DNA from 2 places in the Clostridium sp. LY3-2 genome. Region 1 is predicted to be linked to the other one. Evidence: a T-box and tRNA genes for the amino acid it is inferred to sense, from the RefSeq annotation. Region 1 holds a T-box; the other holds one or more tRNA genes.
What was found. A T-box is a leader RNA that pairs with one kind of tRNA and senses whether it is charged. The one in region 1 lies ahead of leuS (leucine--tRNA ligase), so its partner is inferred to be a tRNA-Leu.
Positions count from the first base shown of each region.

Region 2: it encodes a tRNA-Leu, which carries the amino acid that the T-box ahead of leuS (leucine--tRNA ligase) is inferred to sense. The anticodon was not compared.

Region 1 covers NZ_JAMDLQ010000062.1:803-10,665, reverse strand. The annotation lists gene M4I33_RS16140 (hypothetical protein) at 1-2,267, opposite strand, end outside; gene M4I33_RS16135 (OmpA family protein) at 2,270-2,977, opposite strand; gene M4I33_RS16130 (MotA/TolQ/ExbB proton channel family protein) at 3,110-4,519, opposite strand; gene M4I33_RS16125 (hypothetical protein) at 4,670-5,044, opposite strand; gene M4I33_RS16120 (YitT family protein) at 5,271-5,927, opposite strand; T-box leader at 6,234-6,438, shown strand; gene leuS (leucine--tRNA ligase) at 6,539-8,986, shown strand; partial or broken gene M4I33_RS16110 (methyl-accepting chemotaxis protein) at 9,239-9,863, shown strand, end outside.
Region 2 covers NZ_JAMDLQ010000028.1:19,439-29,301, forward strand. The annotation lists gene M4I33_RS09390 (alpha-glucosidase) at 1-735, shown strand, start outside; partial or broken gene treP (PTS system trehalose-specific EIIBC component) at 874-2,295, shown strand; gene treC (alpha,alpha-phosphotrehalase) at 2,426-4,084, shown strand; gene treR (trehalose operon repressor) at 4,174-4,878, shown strand; gene M4I33_RS09410 (hypothetical protein) at 4,933-5,121, shown strand; gene M4I33_RS09415 (M15 family metallopeptidase) at 5,275-5,940, shown strand; gene M4I33_RS09420 (hypothetical protein) at 6,007-6,285, shown strand; partial or broken gene tnpA (IS200/IS605 family transposase) at 6,577-6,969, shown strand; tRNA gene M4I33_RS09430 (tRNA-Leu) at 7,097-7,180, opposite strand; gene M4I33_RS09435 (iron-sulfur cluster assembly scaffold protein) at 7,479-8,171, shown strand; gene M4I33_RS09440 (GGGtGRT protein) at 8,204-9,208, shown strand; gene M4I33_RS09445 (DUF975 family protein) at 9,500-9,863, shown strand, end outside.

The sequences.
Region 1 (9,863 bases):
TCTAAATTAACTATAATTTCTTTTACATACCCTTTATTATCTTTAAACTTCTCTTCTGCTTTTTTTAAGATAAGTCTTCTTATTTCCTCACTTGTTTCTCCAAATCTCGCTAAACTTTTAAATTTCAAATCATCTTCATAATAGTTTCTAAGAGCTAAAAGCTTAGCTTTTTTGCTAGAAGTATTTCCTCTTTCAAATTCCTCTATTATGATTTTTTCGTTTGATTCATCTTTTACTAAATTAGAATACCTTACCCTTATATCTAAAGGTAAATCGCATCTTTTTATAAGTTCACTGTATACTTCTTTTCTGCCTTCTTCATCTAAGACTTCAATCATACCTTTTATAGTACTTACATAGATATTTTCAGTTATAAAGTTAGAATTTTTAATAAATTTTAAAAGAGTTTCTCTTCCTTTATCATAATCTTTTATATTTTTAGATTCTCTTATAACTAAAGGTAACAGGTCATATCTTTTAGAAGCTATAAAGGCGTTAGTTACTTTGTTTATAACTTTTCTTTTTAAATTTCTATCTTTAAATCTTATTCTATTTATAAACACACCTAAAAATATTAAATCAAAACTAAATTTATTTATTAGATCATATATAAAACCTTCTTCTACTGTGTACTCCTCTAAATAAGTATTTATATATGATACATACTTTGATTCATCACTTTCTAAAACGAAATAATCAATTACTCTTTCTAATAATCTTTTCTTTAAATCTCTATCTTTGATTTTCAATAAAGCTTCTTCGTATATAAATATATCAAGCCCATCTTTTTCACTGTTAAGCTTGTGTAGTATAAATTCATTGTATAACTTTTTACTAAATTTACTTAACTTAAATATAGTTTTAGAGTTATCTTTAAATAATTCATCTTTCTTTTTAGTGTCATTTCCGTCTATTATATCTTCAATTATGTTTATCATTGTCTTTTTTATATAATCACTTTCATCTATGCTAGAATCGCAAAATCTAAAAATATCTTTTAAATTCCCTTGTCTTGTTTTTCTATAATAATCTAAAATCAAAATTTTATCTTTTGATTTTAAGTCTAATTTTTTTATAGTATCTTTATTTTGAATAAGTTTTTCTAATGCTTTTATATCTAATGTTTTTTTATAAAAAGAATAAATTATATCTAACATATCCTTATCTATTTTTATTTCTTTAGAATTTATTATCTTGTTTATTACAATATTTAAACCTTCTTTATCTGAAGTATTTTTATAAATATCCTTAACTTCATTTATAAAACTATAATCAAAATCTCTACTATATTCTTTTAGATTTATTAAAGCCTTCCTGCCTTCTAAATCCTCTTCTAAAATCAAGTTTAAATAGCTTATTAATTCCTTAGAATTATTAGTTATTATTTTTCTTTTATACATTTCTTTTAAATAATCTATATTACTTTTTAATACTATAGGATTTTTTAAGAAGTATTCTTCTAAAAACATAGAAAATCCTATATCAAATTCTTTTAAAGCAAAAGCTCTATTAAAAGCTTCAATATATATGTCTACAGGTAGTTCTCTTTTTATTTCATTTTCCATAACCTTAATCACTTCTAAGATAGAACTTGCATTATTTAAATTTTTAATTTTTTCTACTATACTTTCTTTAAGATAATTCCCCTCTAAAGATTTTCCTTCTAATAAATAATCGCTCTCACTTTTTACTATAAAACTAATATGTCTAAGGTCTATCCCAGTAAAGATAATTATATCTTCTAAGTTATTTACATCCTCGTATCTTGGTATTTTAAAAATAATTTTTAACTTGCTTTCTTTTAAACCATTTATAACTTCTAATTTAATATACTTTTTTAACCTATTTGATATTATCTCTAAATCTAAAGGAACTGTATCTGAACTGTAAGTTATAGAAAACTCCTCAAAAAAACCATTTTCTTTTATAAAAACTAACTCCTTCTTATCTTTTAAAGGGTTTATTTCCTTAATCTTAGGTTTATCAATAAGACCTATATCTTCTAAAATATTTGCTATCTTTATATATTTTTTTGAATCGTTACTTTCTAATTCTCTCTCTATTATTTTGCTTGTATAATTAAATCCTTTATCTAACACTACCCAGGGTAATACAAGCTTTTTTATATAATTTTCTTTTAAACCTTTTAAATCAAGCTTATCTCTTTCAATTTCATTTTCTAGTCTTTCATATTCTATTACGCAATTTAACTTTAAATCATCTCGAACTTTATAAAGCTTAAAATACCTCTCTAACGTCTTACCCATAACTATTTATCCCTCTTTAAATTTCTACTTTTAATAGCCTCTTCTAAGTCCCTATTTGAAAATACCATCTTTATTTCTATTTTTCTTTGATCTTTAACGGCTTTCATATCATTTTTTGAATATTTTTCTCTATCTCTATCTTCTTTTTTAGGGTTTGTCTCAAACTCTGACATCCCAGAAGCTTTAAATTTACCTCCAAACCCATTTTCTAAATCGCTATTAATTGGAACCATAGAATTTAAAAAGCTCATTGCCCTTTCTGTTGATAATTTCCTATTATCTATAGTTGTTCCTGCATAATCTGTATGTCCCACAATTTCAATATAATCTATCTCTTTATTAAGCTTTTCATCTTTAAGTATCTTATAAAATACTTCATTTAATTCTTTTGCTAAATTTTCACCGTCCTTTTTTAAGTCCCATTTTCCAGTATCAAATAAAGTCTCTGTTTTAATCTCTATCTTTCCTTCCTCTTTATTAAAATACATAACATCTTTGTTAACATTATTACTATCTAATTTACTTTGAATCTCTTTATAAATAGCATCCCTTTTTTTAGATATATTATCTACAAACAAACTTGATAACGCCATTGATATAAGCATAATAAAAAAGAAAACTAAAGTTACTGTAGTCATAATATCTACAAAAGATGGCCAGTAAGACATCTCTTCTTTTTCTCTTTTATATCTTCTGCTTCTAAACTTCATCTTTAAAACCTCCACTCTTCCCTAACTAATAAAACTTTCCTCTTAATTAAATTTATTATCACTAAACTTTAAATATTCTAATGTAAATTAAAAGCCACTTCTTAAATTTTAGAAGTGACTTTAAAATCATTTTTATCCTCTAGATGCAAAAGCCCAATCGTTTGTTGCCTTAACTAGTTTTGCTATAGTGTTTGTATTTTTGCTTAAACTTTGAGTAGCTTCTGTTATTCCTGCTATAGATTCATCTAATCCTCTTATTATGTCTTTAGATAAATCCTCCATTTCAAGTTTTAAAATACTAGTTACGCTCTCTGTTATTCCAGACTTTAATGAATCTACAGTTTCTAAAAATTCGTAAAGACCTCTTTCAAATCCATCATAACCTTCTTGAAGATTAGATAGTTGAACTTCTAATTTATTAGAACTTATATCTATAGAGTCTTTAATATACTCAGTGCTCTCTACAAGTCTGTTGTATGAAATTTCTAAATCTCCTTTAATTCCTAAAAGAGTTTGCAATGATTTTGTCATTATTACATTTTCATCACCTATACTCTTTTCTAAAGTTATTATCTTATCTCCAAGAGAATCTATCTTTAATGATAAATTACTAGTTGCATCATCCATTATGTTTTTAAACTTATCTGTGTTTATCTCAAAATTATCTATAGATTTTTTAAATATTTCAACAGGCATGCTAAAACTATCCACAGTATTATCTAAACTTTTAATAACTCGGCTAAGTTCTACTGTATAATTACTCATCTCTTTTGCTGTCTCTGTCATATCTATAGTATTTTTATTTATCTTTTCAACAAGTTCTTCTACACCCTCTCTAAATAAAGCCCTCATCTCTTTAGTTAAATCTTTCATAGTATTTTCTAAAGTATTATTAAACTTTTCAAATTGCTTAGCGAAACCATAAAAGTTTTCTCCATATATTAAATTATCTAAATAATCCTCAAAAGTATCAAAGAACATATCTTTTTCTCTTTTAACTAATGAAATAATAAAGTTTAATATAATCGATACAAAAACACCAAAGATACTAGTCCAAAACGCACTTGCCATACCTTGAAGTGGAAGTCCCATTTCACTTAAGAAAAGTTCCATAGAATTAACACCAGAAACTAATACTCCCTTAGTTGAGTGTATTGCAACTGTTAATCCTAAAAATGTACCAAGTAAACCAAGTGCAATTGATATTGCTGGTATCATATTCATAAACTTATCATTTAAGTTAAAATTATTTCTCAAATGTTTTAATATTAATACCTCTGTATTTATATTATCTGTTCCTTTTTGTGCACTATTTTTAAAGTCCTTTACTATTTCATTTAAAACATTACTTTCAAAAGTTTTTTCTCTTGATTCATAATTTAAGATACTTCCCCTTTCAAATCCATAGTTAAGTTCTTTATATGAATTTCTTATCCTTAAACTAACAACTATCCCATATATAGATAAGGCTATTATTAAAGCTATAACGCCAAACCCAATTATTCCTTGTCCTAAAAATGAACTAAAAAGATCCTTAAGCATTTTAATTAAACTCCCCTCTAAATAAATTCCTTTTATATATAATACTTAAGTACCCCTACATAATATTCTTATTTTTTTCTTTATATAAAAAAATAAAAGGAACATTAACTAAAGTTAACATTCCTTTTCACTTAAATTATAGTTTTAAAACTATCTTATATATTTACTATTATTAAATATTATAAATACTTCTCCATCGATTTCTTCGATTTTACCCCAGCTATACTCTACACTACTGTCCTTCTCTATCCCTACTTCGCTAAGTAAAATCTCCGTATCATCTGCACGAAGTACTATCTTTTCTATAAAGTCATTTAATGTATCAAAACATATATCTAAATCTAATTTTAAATTATCTAAAGTATGTTCCTTTACGTGAAATATCTCAAGGTCTCTATTATAAGCCTCATCTTCCCCTAATAACTTTCTAAAAAAGTTAGTCTCAAAAAATTCTCCTTTTCTCATAGATGGATATAAGATATTCCCATCCCCTATAAAGAATCTTCCAGTACTAAAATTAAACATCCTACTTTCCTCCTCTAGCCTACTATTTAATTAATTACTCTCTATAAAATTATACCATTTACAGATATTTACTTATACCTATAAAAGTAATCATTTCTCAGAATTATATTAGATTTAATAATTTTATATTAAACTTTAATTTATTTAATTTTAATAAGAAAAGCACCTTTAATTCGCTAATAAAGTAAAAAATAGCCTAGTAAATACTAAGCTATTTTTACATTATTTATGCATTAATTGTTATGCCGTCTTTAACGTCTTCTACGCTATCATCTTTGGCATCTTTTTCTTCTTGTCCGTTATATAAAATGTCGATTAACTTCCCACTAATAGTAACAGCTACTATAGAGAAGAATATTTGTTTTGGTTCTAAATATACTATTGATGCTATTAATATAACAGCATCTGTTAAAAGGTATATGTGATTTATCTTAAGCTTTGTAAATTTGTTACCTAAAAGAGCTATAACATCGTCTCCTCCAGCGGCTCCGCCACCTCTAATTACAAGCCCAACACCAATACCTACTCCAATACCTGCAAGTATACTTGCAATTATCATATTATCTTTAAAGTCTGGAATAATAAATCCAATACTTTCAAAAACTTTATATGAAGCTGAAAAAGATAAACTTGATAAAACTGAAAGTGCCATAAATCTTTTACCAAAGAATCTAGCTCCTATAGCAAATAATGATAAATCTACTAACAAACTAGTTATTGATGGAGATATATTCATAATATTTTTTACTAATAATATTAATCCTAATACTCCTCCTTCAGTAATTTCGTTTTGAAAATTAAAATTGTAAGTTCCGAATGCTAAAATACATGACCCTAGTATTACTAAAGCTATACTTTTCGCATTCTCTTTCGTCGAATACAAAATATCACTCTCCTAAATTTATAAATATAACTACCACTAGTTATATTTCTTATCTTCTATTTTACCTTTACTAAATATCTAAAGCAAACCTAATTAAATACCTTCTATTACCCCTATTAAGTTTTAACCTACCGCATTATATATAGCCTCTCTGGTCCTCAAATCTCCTTCAATCTCCTAAAGACTCCTCCATCTTTCATAAAAAATCTTAATCTATGCTATACTAACTCTATAACTTTTTATAATATCACTTGACTAAAAACTTCCTTATATATATAATAAATTCAAATGATTTAAACTTAATAAATTAAAGCAATGATTAGAAGTAGTACTGCATATTTCAAAGTTAAGAGAGCTGTTGTTTGGTGAAAAACAGAGTTTGAATTTCAGGAACTTGTCTATAAGTTTATCTGTTTAGAAGCAGGTACGGTTAACCCCGTTAAAGTAAAAGAGTGAGGAAATTAAATTTTCCTAATTAAGAGTGGTACCACGGAATCCTTTCGTCTCTTATGCTAAAATGCATAAAAGACGAAAGGATTTTCTTTTTATTTAATATCCTTTATCTTTGTAAAAAATAAAATTAATTATATATATTATAGGAGGAACAAAAAATGGGAAACTACGGAACTGCCATAGATAAAAAGTGGCAAGAAAAATGGGAAAAAGAAAACTTATATAAATTTGACCCTACTAACTTAGATAAAAAACTTTACGTTTTAGAAATGTTCTCTTACCCATCAGGTAGCCAATTACACGCTGGTCACTGGTTTAACTACGGACCTGTTGATACTTGGGCTAGATTTAAGAGAATGAATGGATTTAATGTATTCCAACCAATGGGGTTTGATGCATTTGGTCTTCCAGCTGAGAACTATGCTATAAAAACAGGGGTTCACCCTCAAGACTCAACTGAAAAAAACATCGAAACTATGGAAGCTCAATTAAAAGCTATGGGCGCTATGTTTAACTGGGAAAACGAAGTTGTTACTTGTAGACCTGATTATTACAAATGGACTCAATGGCTATTCTTAAAATTATATGAAAAAGGCTTAGCATACAGAAAAAATGCTCCTGTTAACTGGTGCCCTTCATGTAATACAGTTTTAGCTAACGAGCAAGTTGTAGATGGAGCTTGTGAAAGATGTTCAACAGAAGTTACTAAAAAGGACTTAACTCAATGGTTCTTAAAAATAACAGATTACGCAGACGAATTACTAGAAAAATTAGATACTTTAGATTGGCCTGAAAAAACTGTTGCTATGCAAAAACACTGGATTGGAAAATCTACTGGTGCAGAAGTAACATTTAAAGTTAAAGATTCTGATTTATCATTTGATGTATTCACTACAAGAGTTGATACTTTAAATGGTGTTTCATATGTAGTTTTAGCACCTGAAAACAAATTAGTAGATAGTCTTGTTACAGAAGAAAACAAAAAGGCTATTGAAGCTTACAAAGAAGAAGCTTTAAAGCAATCTGAAATAGAAAGACAATCAAACACTAAAGAAAAAACTGGTGTATTCACAGGTTCATATGCTATTAACCCTATAAACGGAAAAGTTGTTCCTATTTGGGTTTCAGACTATGTTCTTGCAACTTACGGAACTGGTGCTGTTATGGCTGTTCCAGCTCACGACGAAAGAGATTTTGCTTTCGCAACTAAATATAACTTACCTATAGAAAGAGTTATAGAACCTAAAGATTCTAAAGAGACTACTCTTCCTTACTGTGAGCACGGTATACTAGTTAATTCAGGCGAATTTGACGGATTAACTACAAAGGAAGCTAAAGTTAAAATAGTAGAAAAATTAGCTACTTTAAGCTTAGGTGAGCAAAAAGTAAACTACAGACTTAGAGACTGGTTAGTTTCAAGACAAAGATACTGGGGAGCTCCAATCCCTATGATTTACTGCGAAGACTGCGGAACAGTTCCTGTACCAGAAAAAGATCTTCCAGTAAAACTTCCATACAACGTAGAGTTTACTCCAGATGGAAAATCACCTCTTGCAAAATGCGAAGAGTTCGTTAATACAACTTGTCCTTGCTGCGGAAAACCTGCAAAAAGAGAAGTTGATACTTTAGATACTTTCGTTTGCTCATCTTGGTACTACTTAAGATATCCAGATAGCAAAGATGAAAAAGAAGCTTTCAATAAAGATATAATAGATAAAATGCTTCCAGTAGATAAATACGTAGGTGGTCCTGAGCACGCTTGTATGCACTTACTTTATGCAAGATTTATAACTAAAGCTTTAAGAGATATGGGATACTTAAACTTTGATGAACCTTTCAAATCACTAGTTCACCAAGGATTAATCCTAGGACCAGACGGTTTAAAAATGAGTAAATCAAAAGGTAATACAATCTCACCAAACGATTATATAGACGAATACGGTTCTGACGTATTTAGAATGTATTTAATGTTTGGATTTGCTTATATAGAAGGTGGCGCTTGGAGCGATGACGGAATAAAATCTATAGGTAAATTCGTAGATAGAATCGAAAGATACCTTGATTCTTCAAGAGAAGCTATAAAATCTAAAAACACAAAAACTACTATAGACAAAGAAGAAAAAGAACTTAAACTTTGGCTTCATACAGCTATAAAAGGTACAACAGACGATACTGAAAAAATGCAATTTAATACTGCTATTGCAAGAATGATGGAATTTGTTAACGCTCTTTCTAAGTATGATAAAGAAGAAGTTAAAAATACTGAATTCTTAAAAGAAACTTTATTAGATTTCATAAAAATCCTTGCACCATTTGCACCTCACTTCGCTGAAGAACAATGGAGCCTTATGGGAATGGAAGGTTCAGTATTTAACCAAAAATGGCCTGAATTTGACCCTTCTGCTTTAGTTAAGGATGAAATAGAAATAGCTATTCAAATAAACGGTAAAGTTAAAGCAAAAATTACAGTACCTTCAAACTCAACTGATGAAGTTATTAAAGAAACTGCATTAGAAAATGAAAATGTACTTAAAAACACTGAAGGAAAAACTATTGTAAAAGTAATCGTAATTAAAGGTAGACTTGTTAATATAGTTGTAAAATAATCTTATTTAAAGGAATCTCTAAAGAGATTCCTTTTTTGTATTTTTTTATAAATAAAAACTAATATTCAAACTTTAGAAATACAAAGTTTATAAATTGGCCTAAAGCCCCATCTATAAGGCTTCTTTCTTCTTATTCGACAAATTTTTATGTGTTTTTACAAAATATATTCATTTTAAATTTAAGTTCTATATTTACTATCCGATAATAATTTTATTGATTAAAGATATATATTAAATTTAAGGTGGGATAAAATGAAAAAAAAGAAAGATCTTTTTAAAGCAAAATCTTTAAAAGGCAAAATGTTAAAAGACTTTATACCTCTTTTAACTGTAATTTTAATTATAGGTGGCCTTGCTACTTCACATTTTGCAAGCAAAGGACTTAGAAACACTACAAACACTTTGCTAGAGCAATTAGCAAATGTTGCATCAACTGATGTAGCTACTATAGTAGAAGATACTAAACAATCTTTAGCATCACTTGCTGCAAATCCAACAATTCAAGGTAACGACAGAAAAGCTCAAGTCGCAGCTTTAAAAGCTTATGCAGAAGTTAACGGCCTTAAGCGTATAACTATTTCAGATGCAGAAGGTAACGCCTTTGATATGAATAACGAAAATGTATCAGTAAAAGACCGTGAATATTTTACTGAAGGTATGGCTGGAAAAAGCTATATATCTGTTCCAATGAAGAGCAAATTAGATGGTAGCATGGTTGTATTTACATCAGTTCCAATAAAATCAGCTAACGGTTCAATAAAAGGTGTATTAACAGCATCTTATGCAGCAACTGATTTTTCTAACTTAGCTACTAAAACTAAGATTTTAAACGACGGTGGCGTATTTATAATAAATTCAGATGATACACTAATTGCAC
Region 2 (9,863 bases), on a different contig from region 1:
CTAAAGAGTAATGGTTGGAATAGTCTTTTTTGGAATAATCACGACCTTCCGAGGATAGTTTCAAGGTGGGGAAAAGATGATTCTGAAAAAAATCGAGTATTAAGTAGTAAGATGCTTGGAACTATTCTTCACGGAATGAGGGGGACTCCTTACATTTATCAAGGTGAAGAAATCGGGATGACTAATATAAGATTTAAAGACATAGAAGATTATGATGATATTGAAATAAAGAATATGTATAAAGAGAGAATAGCTTTAGGTTATAGTCACGAAGATATAATGGAATCAATCTATGCAAAGGGGAGAGATAACGCTAGGACTCCTATGCAGTGGGATGATTCTTTAAATGCTGGTTTTACAAAAAACAAACCTTGGCTTAAAGTTAATGAAAACTACAAAACTATAAACGTTAAAAATGCTTTAGAAGATAAGGATTCTATATTCTATCACTATAAAAAATTAATAAAACTAAGAAAAGAAAACGAAACTATTATTTACGGTGATTATACTCCTTTAGATTTAGAGTCTAAAAACACATTTTCTTATTTAAGAGAATTAAATGGAGATAGGATACTTGTAGTTTCAAACTTTTATGAAGAAGAAACAGAGTTTAACTTAAAAGGAATAGAGTATAGGGATTTAGAAATACTAATTAGTAATTATAAAGATTCTAGCAAGGAATTAAAATCCCTTAAGCTTAGACCTTTTGAGGCTATTATGTTTAGATTAAAGTAGAGGGCAGAAATGCCCTTAATTTTTATATAAAAATATTTTTTTAAAAGTTTTATGAAAACGATTGACAGAACTTGTACGTATAGTGTATATTTAAAACATAAGATATACGTACAACTTTTTAAGAGGAGGTATTTTAAGGTGGGTAAGTTTAAAGAAGATGTAAACCTTTTAGTAGAATATATTGGAGGAAGAGACAATATAGCTACATTAACACATTGTGTAACTAGAATGAGATTCGTATTAAAAGATCCAAGCAAAGCAGACGCTTCAAAGATAGAAGAATTAAAATCTGTTAAGGGTACGTTTACTCAAGCTGGTCAATTTCAAGTTATTATAGGTCCAGAAGTATCAACTTTTTATAATGAATTTATAGGACAAACAGGTATAGAGGGAGAAAGCAAAGAAGCTGTAAAAGAAGCTTCAAAAAAAAATATGAGCCTTCTTCAAAGAGCAGTTGCAAATTTAGCTGAAATCTTTGCACCAATCATTCCAGCTATTATAGTTGGTGGTTTGCTTTTAGGTTTTAGAAATATTATAGGTGAGATGAAGTTATTTGAAAATGGAACGATGACTTTAACAGAGATTTCAGTATTTTGGAATGGGGTAAATAGTTTTCTTTGGTTAATTTGCGAAGCTATATTCCACTTCTTACCGGTTGGAATCACTTGGTCTGTTACTAAAAAGATGGGTGCAAACCAAATGCTAGGTATAGTTCTTGGTATAACATTAGTTTCACCACAATTACTTAATGCTTATGCAGTAGCAGGGGCAGATAAAATTCCATACTGGGATTTCGGATTCTTTAAAATAGAAATGATAGGTTACCAAGCGCAAGTTATTCCAGCTATTTTGGTAGGATTTGCATATGTTTACTTAGAAAGATTTTGGAAAAAAGTATCACCAGCATCTATAGAAATGATAATAGTACCATTTTTATCATTAGTACCAGCTGTATTATTAGCACACACAGTATTAGGGCCTATAGGTTGGAAAATAGGAGACCTTATAGCACAAGGAGTATCATTTGGATTTAACTCATCAATAGGATGGTTATTTGGAGGAATATATGGATTTATCTATCCAATCTTAGTAATCACAGGATTACACCACACTCTTTTACCAGTAGATTTGCAGCTTATAGCGTCAACTGGGGGAACTTATATGTGGCCAATCGTTGCACTTGCAAATATAGCACAAGGTTCAGCAGTTTTAGGATACATTTACTTAAAGAGAAAAAATGATGAAGAGAAACAAGTTGCAGTACCAGCTTGCATATCAGCATACCTTGGGGTAACAGAACCTGCAATATTTGGTATAAACTTAAAATACTTCTACCCATTCATAGCTGGACTTACAGGTTCAGGAATAGCAGGTATTATATCTATGGTTACTGGAGTCGTTGCAAACTCAGTTTGAGTTGGAGGACTTCCTGCAATCCTATCAATCAGAGGTTCTAGCATGTTACCATACGCTTTATGTATGGCAGTTGCGATAGTAGTACCATTTGTACTTACATTAGTATTTTCAAAAACAAAGCTAGCTAAGTATGGAACAAAATAAGTTCTTTAATATAAAAAAATAAATGAAAGGGGTTATTTTATAACTCCTTTTATGCATTTAAAGAAATTAACTTGACAGAATAAAGAAAAAACATTATCTTATACTTGTACGTATAAGTTGGAGGTTTAAAATGAGTGACTTAAAAAACAGTGTAGTTTATCAAATTTATCCTAAATCATTTAAGGATTCAAATGGAGATGGACTTGGAGATTTAAAAGGAATAGTAGAAAAATTAGATTATTTAAAAACTTTAGGAATAGATTATATATGGCTGACTCCGTTTTATGTGTCACCACAAAAAGATAACGGCTACGACGTAGCTGATTATTATAAAGTAGATCCAAAGTTTGGAACTATGGAAGATTTCGAAACTTTAGTTAGTGAAGCAAAAAAGAGAGATATTAAAATAATGCTAGATATGGTGTTTAATCACACATCAACTGAACACGTTTGGTTTAAGAGGGCATTAAAAGGTGAAAAGAAATATAAAGATTTTTATATATTTAAAAAAGGTAAAGATAAAAAGGAGCCTACAAACTGGATTTCAAAGTTTGGAGGAAACGCTTGGGAGTACGTTGAAAGTTTAGATGAATATTATCTTCATTTATTTGATGTAACTCAAGCTGATTTAAATTGGGATAATGAAGAACTAAGAAAAGAGATTTATAAAGTAGTAAACTTTTGGCTTCAAAAGGGAGTTAAAGGTTTTAGACTAGATGTAATAAATTTAATTTCAAAACCAAAGGTATATGAAGATGACCTTTTAGGGGATGGAAGAAGGTTTTATACTGACGGACCTAATATCCACAAATACTTAAAAGAACTAAACGAAAATACCTTTGGAAAATATGACGACGTAATAACGGTAGGTGAGATGTCATCAACTTCAATAGATAATTGCATAAAATACTCAAACCCTAAAGAAAAGGAATTAAGCATGGTATTTAATTTCCACCATTTAAAGGTAGATTACAAAGACGGTGAAAAGTGGTCTTTAATGGATTTTGATTTTAAAAAGCTTAAAGAGTTATTTAGCACTTGGCAAGAAGAAATGATAAAAGGCGGAGGGTTTAATGCACTTTTTTGGTGTAACCACGATCAACCTAGAGTAAATTCAAGGTTTGGAAACACAGAAAAATATCACAAAGAATCTTCAAAGATGCTAGCGACTTCAATTCATATGATGAGTGGAACTCCTTATATCTTCCAAGGGGAAGAGTTTGGGATGACTAACCCAGATTTTGAAAGTATAGATGAATACAAAGACGTAGAATCTATTAATTATTATAATATTTTAAAAGAATCAGGTGCTTTAGAAAAAGATATAATAAAAATACTTAACTCAAAATCAAGGGATAACTCTAGAACTCCAGTTCAATGGGATGATTCTAAAAATGCTGGATTTACGAAAGGAACACCTTGGATTAACACTTCGAAAAACTATATAAATATAAACGCTAAAAATGCATTAGAAGATAAAACTTCAGTATTTTATCATTATAAAAAGCTTATAGAGATAAGAAAAGAAGAGGAAATAGTTTCTTTAGGTGATTATAAAATATTAAATGAGGACCACGAGAAAGTTTATGCTTATAAGAGAGAGTATAAAGGAGAATCATTAATAGTTATAAATAACTTTTATGATGTAGAAACTGAAATCTCTATAGAAGAAAAATACTTTAAAGACAAGGATATAAAAATTCTTTTATCAAACTATGATGATAGTAGTTTAGATTTAAAAAGATTAAAATTAAGACCTTACGAATCTATAATATATAAATTAAGTTAAAGGTTAAGCTTAGGCTACAAATAAGGTAGCCTAAGCTTATTTTAATATAGTATAATATATGTAAAGATTTTAAAGTTAAGAGGTGCAACATGAGTAAATACGTAAGTATATACAATGAGTTTGTAGGAGATATAGAAAACGGTATATTAAAAAATGGAGAAAAGTTAAAATCTGAATCAGATTTAATGAAGCAGTATGATGTATCAAGAGATACTATAAGAAAATCATTAAACCTTTTAGAGCAAAATGGTTATATTCAAAAATTAAAAGGTAAAGGTTCTTTCGTTTTAGATAGAAATAAATTTGATTTTCCTGTTTCAGGTATAACTAGTTTCTACGAGCTTACAAAAAAGATGGGTAAAGAGATTAAAACTCAAGTTGAAGAATTTAGCTTAAAAGCAGCTGACGAAAAAATGAAAGTAAAATTAGAGCTAAGTGAAGGAGACCATATCTGGAAAGTAGTAAGAGTTAGGAATATAGATGGAGAAAATATAATTTTAGATAAAGACTACTTAAACGGAAGTATAATTCAAACTTTAACTTTAGATGTTTGTAAAAGATCTCTTTATGAATATATAGAAGGAGAGCTCGGGCTTAAAATTTCTTACGCAAAAAAAGAAATAACAGTTCAAAAGGCATCTACAGAAGATAAAAGACTTTTAGATTTAGAGCATTATGATATGGTAGTTGTAGTTAAAAGCTACACTTATCTAAACGATACTACTCTTTTTCAATACACTGAATCAAGGCACAGACCTGATAAATTCAAATTTGTAGATTTTGCAAGAAGATAAAGTTTTAAAAAGCATAAGGATAAACCTTGTGCTTTAAATTTTAGGGGAGAATTTATGAAAAATAAAATGAAATGTTTTAAATGTGATTCTACTAAAGTTAAAAAAGTAAAAGCACTACCAGTAAAGGCTAGAGAAGGATTCAAAACAAAACTTTTAAACCCTAACTATTATATCTGCTTAGATTGCGGGTATAGTGAGGTTTGGTTTGAATCAAAGGAAGAGTTAGATTTTTTATTAAAATAGAGAGTGAATTTATAAAATGCCGTATATTTTAAATTAAATATACGGTATTTTTCTTTTTATAGATTTAAACGTAAGGTTTCGTAAGGTTTTCTTATAATTATTTTAAAACCTACTTTTTATAATGAAAATATATTATAAAAAGAGGTGTAGAGGATGAAAAAAGTTATTATATTAATTATTTTATTATGTTGCGGCGGTTATATTTTTTTAGGAGAAATGCTACATAAGGAAAGTTATAAGAGCCCAATTATTCATAAAAATATAAAAGATAATGAACTAGTTTTAGTAAATAAAGAAAATGGTGTAGATAAAGATTATCAAGACGATAAGCTTGTAATACCAAATATAAGGTTTAATAATAGCTCTAGTAATGAAGAAAAGCATGTATCTAAAAGAATAGCTAAAAGCCTAGAAGAGATGTTTAAGGATGCTAAAAACGAAGGGATAATCCTTTTAGGTAATTCAGGATATAGATCATATAAATCACAGGTACAAACTTATAATAATAGAGTTCAATCAGAAGGAAAGAAAATGGCTGATGCGTACGTTGCAAAACCAGGTTTTAGCGAACACCAAACAGGGCTTTGCATAGATATAAGAAACGAAGGAAAATATTTTGCTAAAGGAACAAAGGAAGCGGACTGGTTAAATGATAACTGCTATAAGTATGGATTTATTATAAGATACCCAGAAGGGAAGGAATCAGTAACAGGTATATCATACGAGCCTTGGCACGTAAGATATGTTGGTAAAGAGGCTGCGAAGATAATTCACAATCAAAATATTACTTTAGAGGAATATCTAAGGGATAAAGCTTAGATTAAATTAGTTAAATTTGTTATACTTACAGGGATACCTTAGGGTTAAGGTGAAAGGAGAAATGTTATGAAGTTTATTGATTTAATGGATCCATTTTTAATGCAATTAGTAATTGTCCCAATGATAGTTATTGGATTAGGTGTTTTAGTAGCTTATGTTGCAAAAAAAACATTTATTGGACCTTTAACAACTTTGTTTTTAAATATTTTATATGAAATTTTATATATTATGCACTATTACCCTAAATCAGAAATTACTTTAAGTTCTTGGAATATTATTTTTCCTCTAATTTCATTAATATTTTCTTTTATTGTAGTAGCAAATCGAAGACATGACTATACATAATAGAAATTGTTAATATAGGTAGTATATAGGTATCAATATAGGAAAAGTTTCGAGCTACTTAGTAAAACTAATAAAAATATTCGGTTTAAATCTTGAATTAGGTACTAAAATATACTATAGATATCGCATTATTCAGTGGTGAATTTGCGATATTTTTATTGTCTTTATAAAACACCTGCTATGCGAGTGTGTTCAGAAAAATTTTGCTGTTGTAATATGTAAAAAACCTTATTTTGCTAAAATTAAATTAGGTTCGCAGCCAAATTTAAATAGTAAAAGGAGGCATCAGTAATGGATATTAATAGTTTATGACACACAAAATGGAATTGTAAATATCACATAGTATTTGCTCCAAAATATAGAAGGAAAAAAATCTACGGAGAAAAGAAAGAAGAAATAGGGAAAATATTAAGGTAATTATGTGAGTGGAAAGGTATTGAAATTCTCAAAACGCATGCTTGTATAGATCACATTCACATGTTAGTATAAATTCCACCTAAAATCAGTGTTTCTAGCTTTGTAGGATTTCTAAAATGTAAAAGTAGATTAATGATTTTCGAAAGATTTTCAAATTTAAAATATAAATATTGGAATAGACATTTTTGGTGTAGAGGATTTTATGTGGATACAGTAGGAAGAAATAAAAAAGCAATAGAAGAATATATAAGAAACCAAAAAAAATAAAGAGGGTGATTTTGTATTTTGTAGAAAATTAAGTAGTGCAATATTTGCACTACTTTTTCAAAAAAGAAAACCTATAAAATGTTGAGAACAAGTGAAATCAACGTTTTATAGGTTTTAATAATTTATTTGGTGCCACCAGTGGGAATCGAACCCACACGGTAAAACCGCATGATTTTGAGTCATGTGCGTCTGCCAGTTCCGCCATGGTGGCATAAAAATTTGCAACTTGTATAAAATATTATAGCATAGGAAAGTAAAAGATTGCAATTAAATTAACAAAGAGAGAAATAAAAAAAGTTTAATAACCCCTTAAAAATGGGGAAAAATAAAGGATATAGAAAAATATTAAAAAAAAATGAAAGAATAAGGTTGTTTGATTGTGGTAGATTTGCTAAAATATATTTAGGATAAAACTATCCCACAGGGACAGTTTTTGACCTAGCTAGAAAATAAACTAGAGATAAAACTCGTAGTTTAGAATCTAATAATTAGGGAGGAGTAATTAGAATATGATGTATTCAAAAGAAGTTGAAGAAATGTGTGTAATCGCAAAAGGACCTAACCACGGACCAGCACCAATCCCTGTAGAAGGAAGATGGGTAGCAGCAAAAGAAGTAAGTGATATTTCAGGTCTTACTCACGGTATAGGTTGGTGTGCACCTCAACAAGGAGCTTGTAAGCTTACTTTAAACGTTAAAGATGGAATAATAGAGGAAGCATTAATAGAAACTATAGGATGTTCAGGTATGACTCACTCTGCAGCAATGGCTTCAGAAATATTACCAGGAAAAACTATATTAGAAGCATTAAACACAGACTTAGTTTGTGATGCTATAAACACTGCAATGAGAGAATTATTCTTACAAATCGTATACGGAAGATCTCAAACTGCATTCTCAGAAGGCGGACTTCCAATAGGAGCTGGACTTGAAGATTTAGGAAAAGGTCTTAGATCACAAGTTGGTACTATGTACGGTACAGTTGCTAAAGGACCTAGATACTTAGAAATGGCTGAAGGTTACGTAACTAAAGTTGCTTTAGATGCAGACAACCAAATTATCGGTTACAAATTCGTTCACCTTGGAAGAATGATGGAGTTCGTTGGTAAAGGAATGACAGCTAACGAAGCTATGGAAAAAGCAAGCGGACAATACGGAAGAGTTGCAGACGCTGTTAAATTAGTAGACCCAAGACACGAATAATTTATTAAAAGTTGTAAGGAGGATTTTTAATCATGGCATTATTTGAAAGTTATGAAAGAAGAATAGATCAAATCGTTCCTGTATTAAACAAATACGGAATGAAAACAATAGAAGATGCGAAAGTAGTTTGTGATGAAATCGGAATCGATCCATACAAAATCACTGAAGAAACTCAACCAATCGCATTCGAAAATGCTAAATGGGCATACACTTTAGGTGCTGCTATAGCAATCAAAAAAGGATGTACAACTGCTGCTGAAGCTGCTGAAGCTATCGGAGAAGGATTACAAGCTTTCTGTATCCCTGGTTCAGTTGCTGACGACAGAAAAGTTGGTTTAGGACACGGAAACTTAGGAGCTATGCTTTTAAGAGAAGAAACTAAATGTTTCGCTTTCTTAGCAGGACACGAATCATTCGCTGCTGCTGAAGGAGCTATCAAAATAGCTGAAAAAGCTAACAAAGTAAGAAAAGAAGATTTAAGAGTTATCTTAAACGGTCTTGGAAAAGACGCTGCTATGATCATCTCAAGAATCAACGGATTTACTTATGTTGAAACTAAATTTGACTATGCTACAGGAAAATTAAACATAGTTAAAGAAACTGCTTACTCAAACGGAGACAGAGCTAAAGTTAAATGCTACGGTTCAGACGACGTTAGAGAAGGTGTTGCTATAATGCATCACGAAGGAGTTGACGTTTCAATCACTGGTAACTCAACTAACCCTACAAGATTCCAACACCCAGTTGCTGGAACTTACAAAAAAGAGTGTGTAGAGCAAGGTAAAAAATACTTCTCAGTAGCATCAGGTGGTGGTACAGGAAGAACTCTTCACCCAGATAACATGGCTGCAGGTCCAGCTTCATACGGTATGACTGATACTATGGGAAGAATGCACTCAGATGCACAATTCGCAGGATCATCATCAGTTCCAGCTCACGTTGAAATGATGGGTCTTATCGGAATGGGTAACAACCCAATGGTAGGAGCTACTGTTGCAGTTGCTGTTGCTGTAGAAGAAGGAATGAAAAACAAATAATTTAAAATTAATATTTTAAATTTTTTAGTACCACAACTTAGGTTGTGGTACTTTTTGTATTTAGAGGAATTATAAAAATATAATTATATTTTAAAAAAATAGTGTTCAAATCTACATTAAGGTAATACTAATAGTAAGGTGGACATAAAATTTTTTATCTAGTTTATTAATAAATTATAGTTTATTTGAACTGTAGTTATATTATGTTAAAATGTGGTGAATTTAACCTATATTAGATGGTTAATAGGATGCTATTGCCGTATAATTAAAGAGAGGATAGGAGGAATTATTATGGATATAGGAATTATAAAATTTAGAGCAAGAGAAAAAATGAAAGAAGATAAAGCGGTTATCTTAGGTGTTTCATTAAGTTCAATAGTATTAGCGCTTTGCATTGCTGAAGTTAATATGTACTTAGGAGTAGGATTTACATTACTAGCTTGTATGGTTGAAGCCTTCATAGGAGTTGCTATGACAGCTTTCTTCTTAAATATCGTAAAAACAGGTAGAGGTAAGTTAGCTAGTTTAAAAGTTAGTCCTAAAACTTATTTTAGATATGTTGGATATACAATCTTTGTAGGTTTATTTAGTTTAATTGTTAGCTTAATACTTTGTATTCCAATAATATTTAAACTATTAGATTATATACGTAATA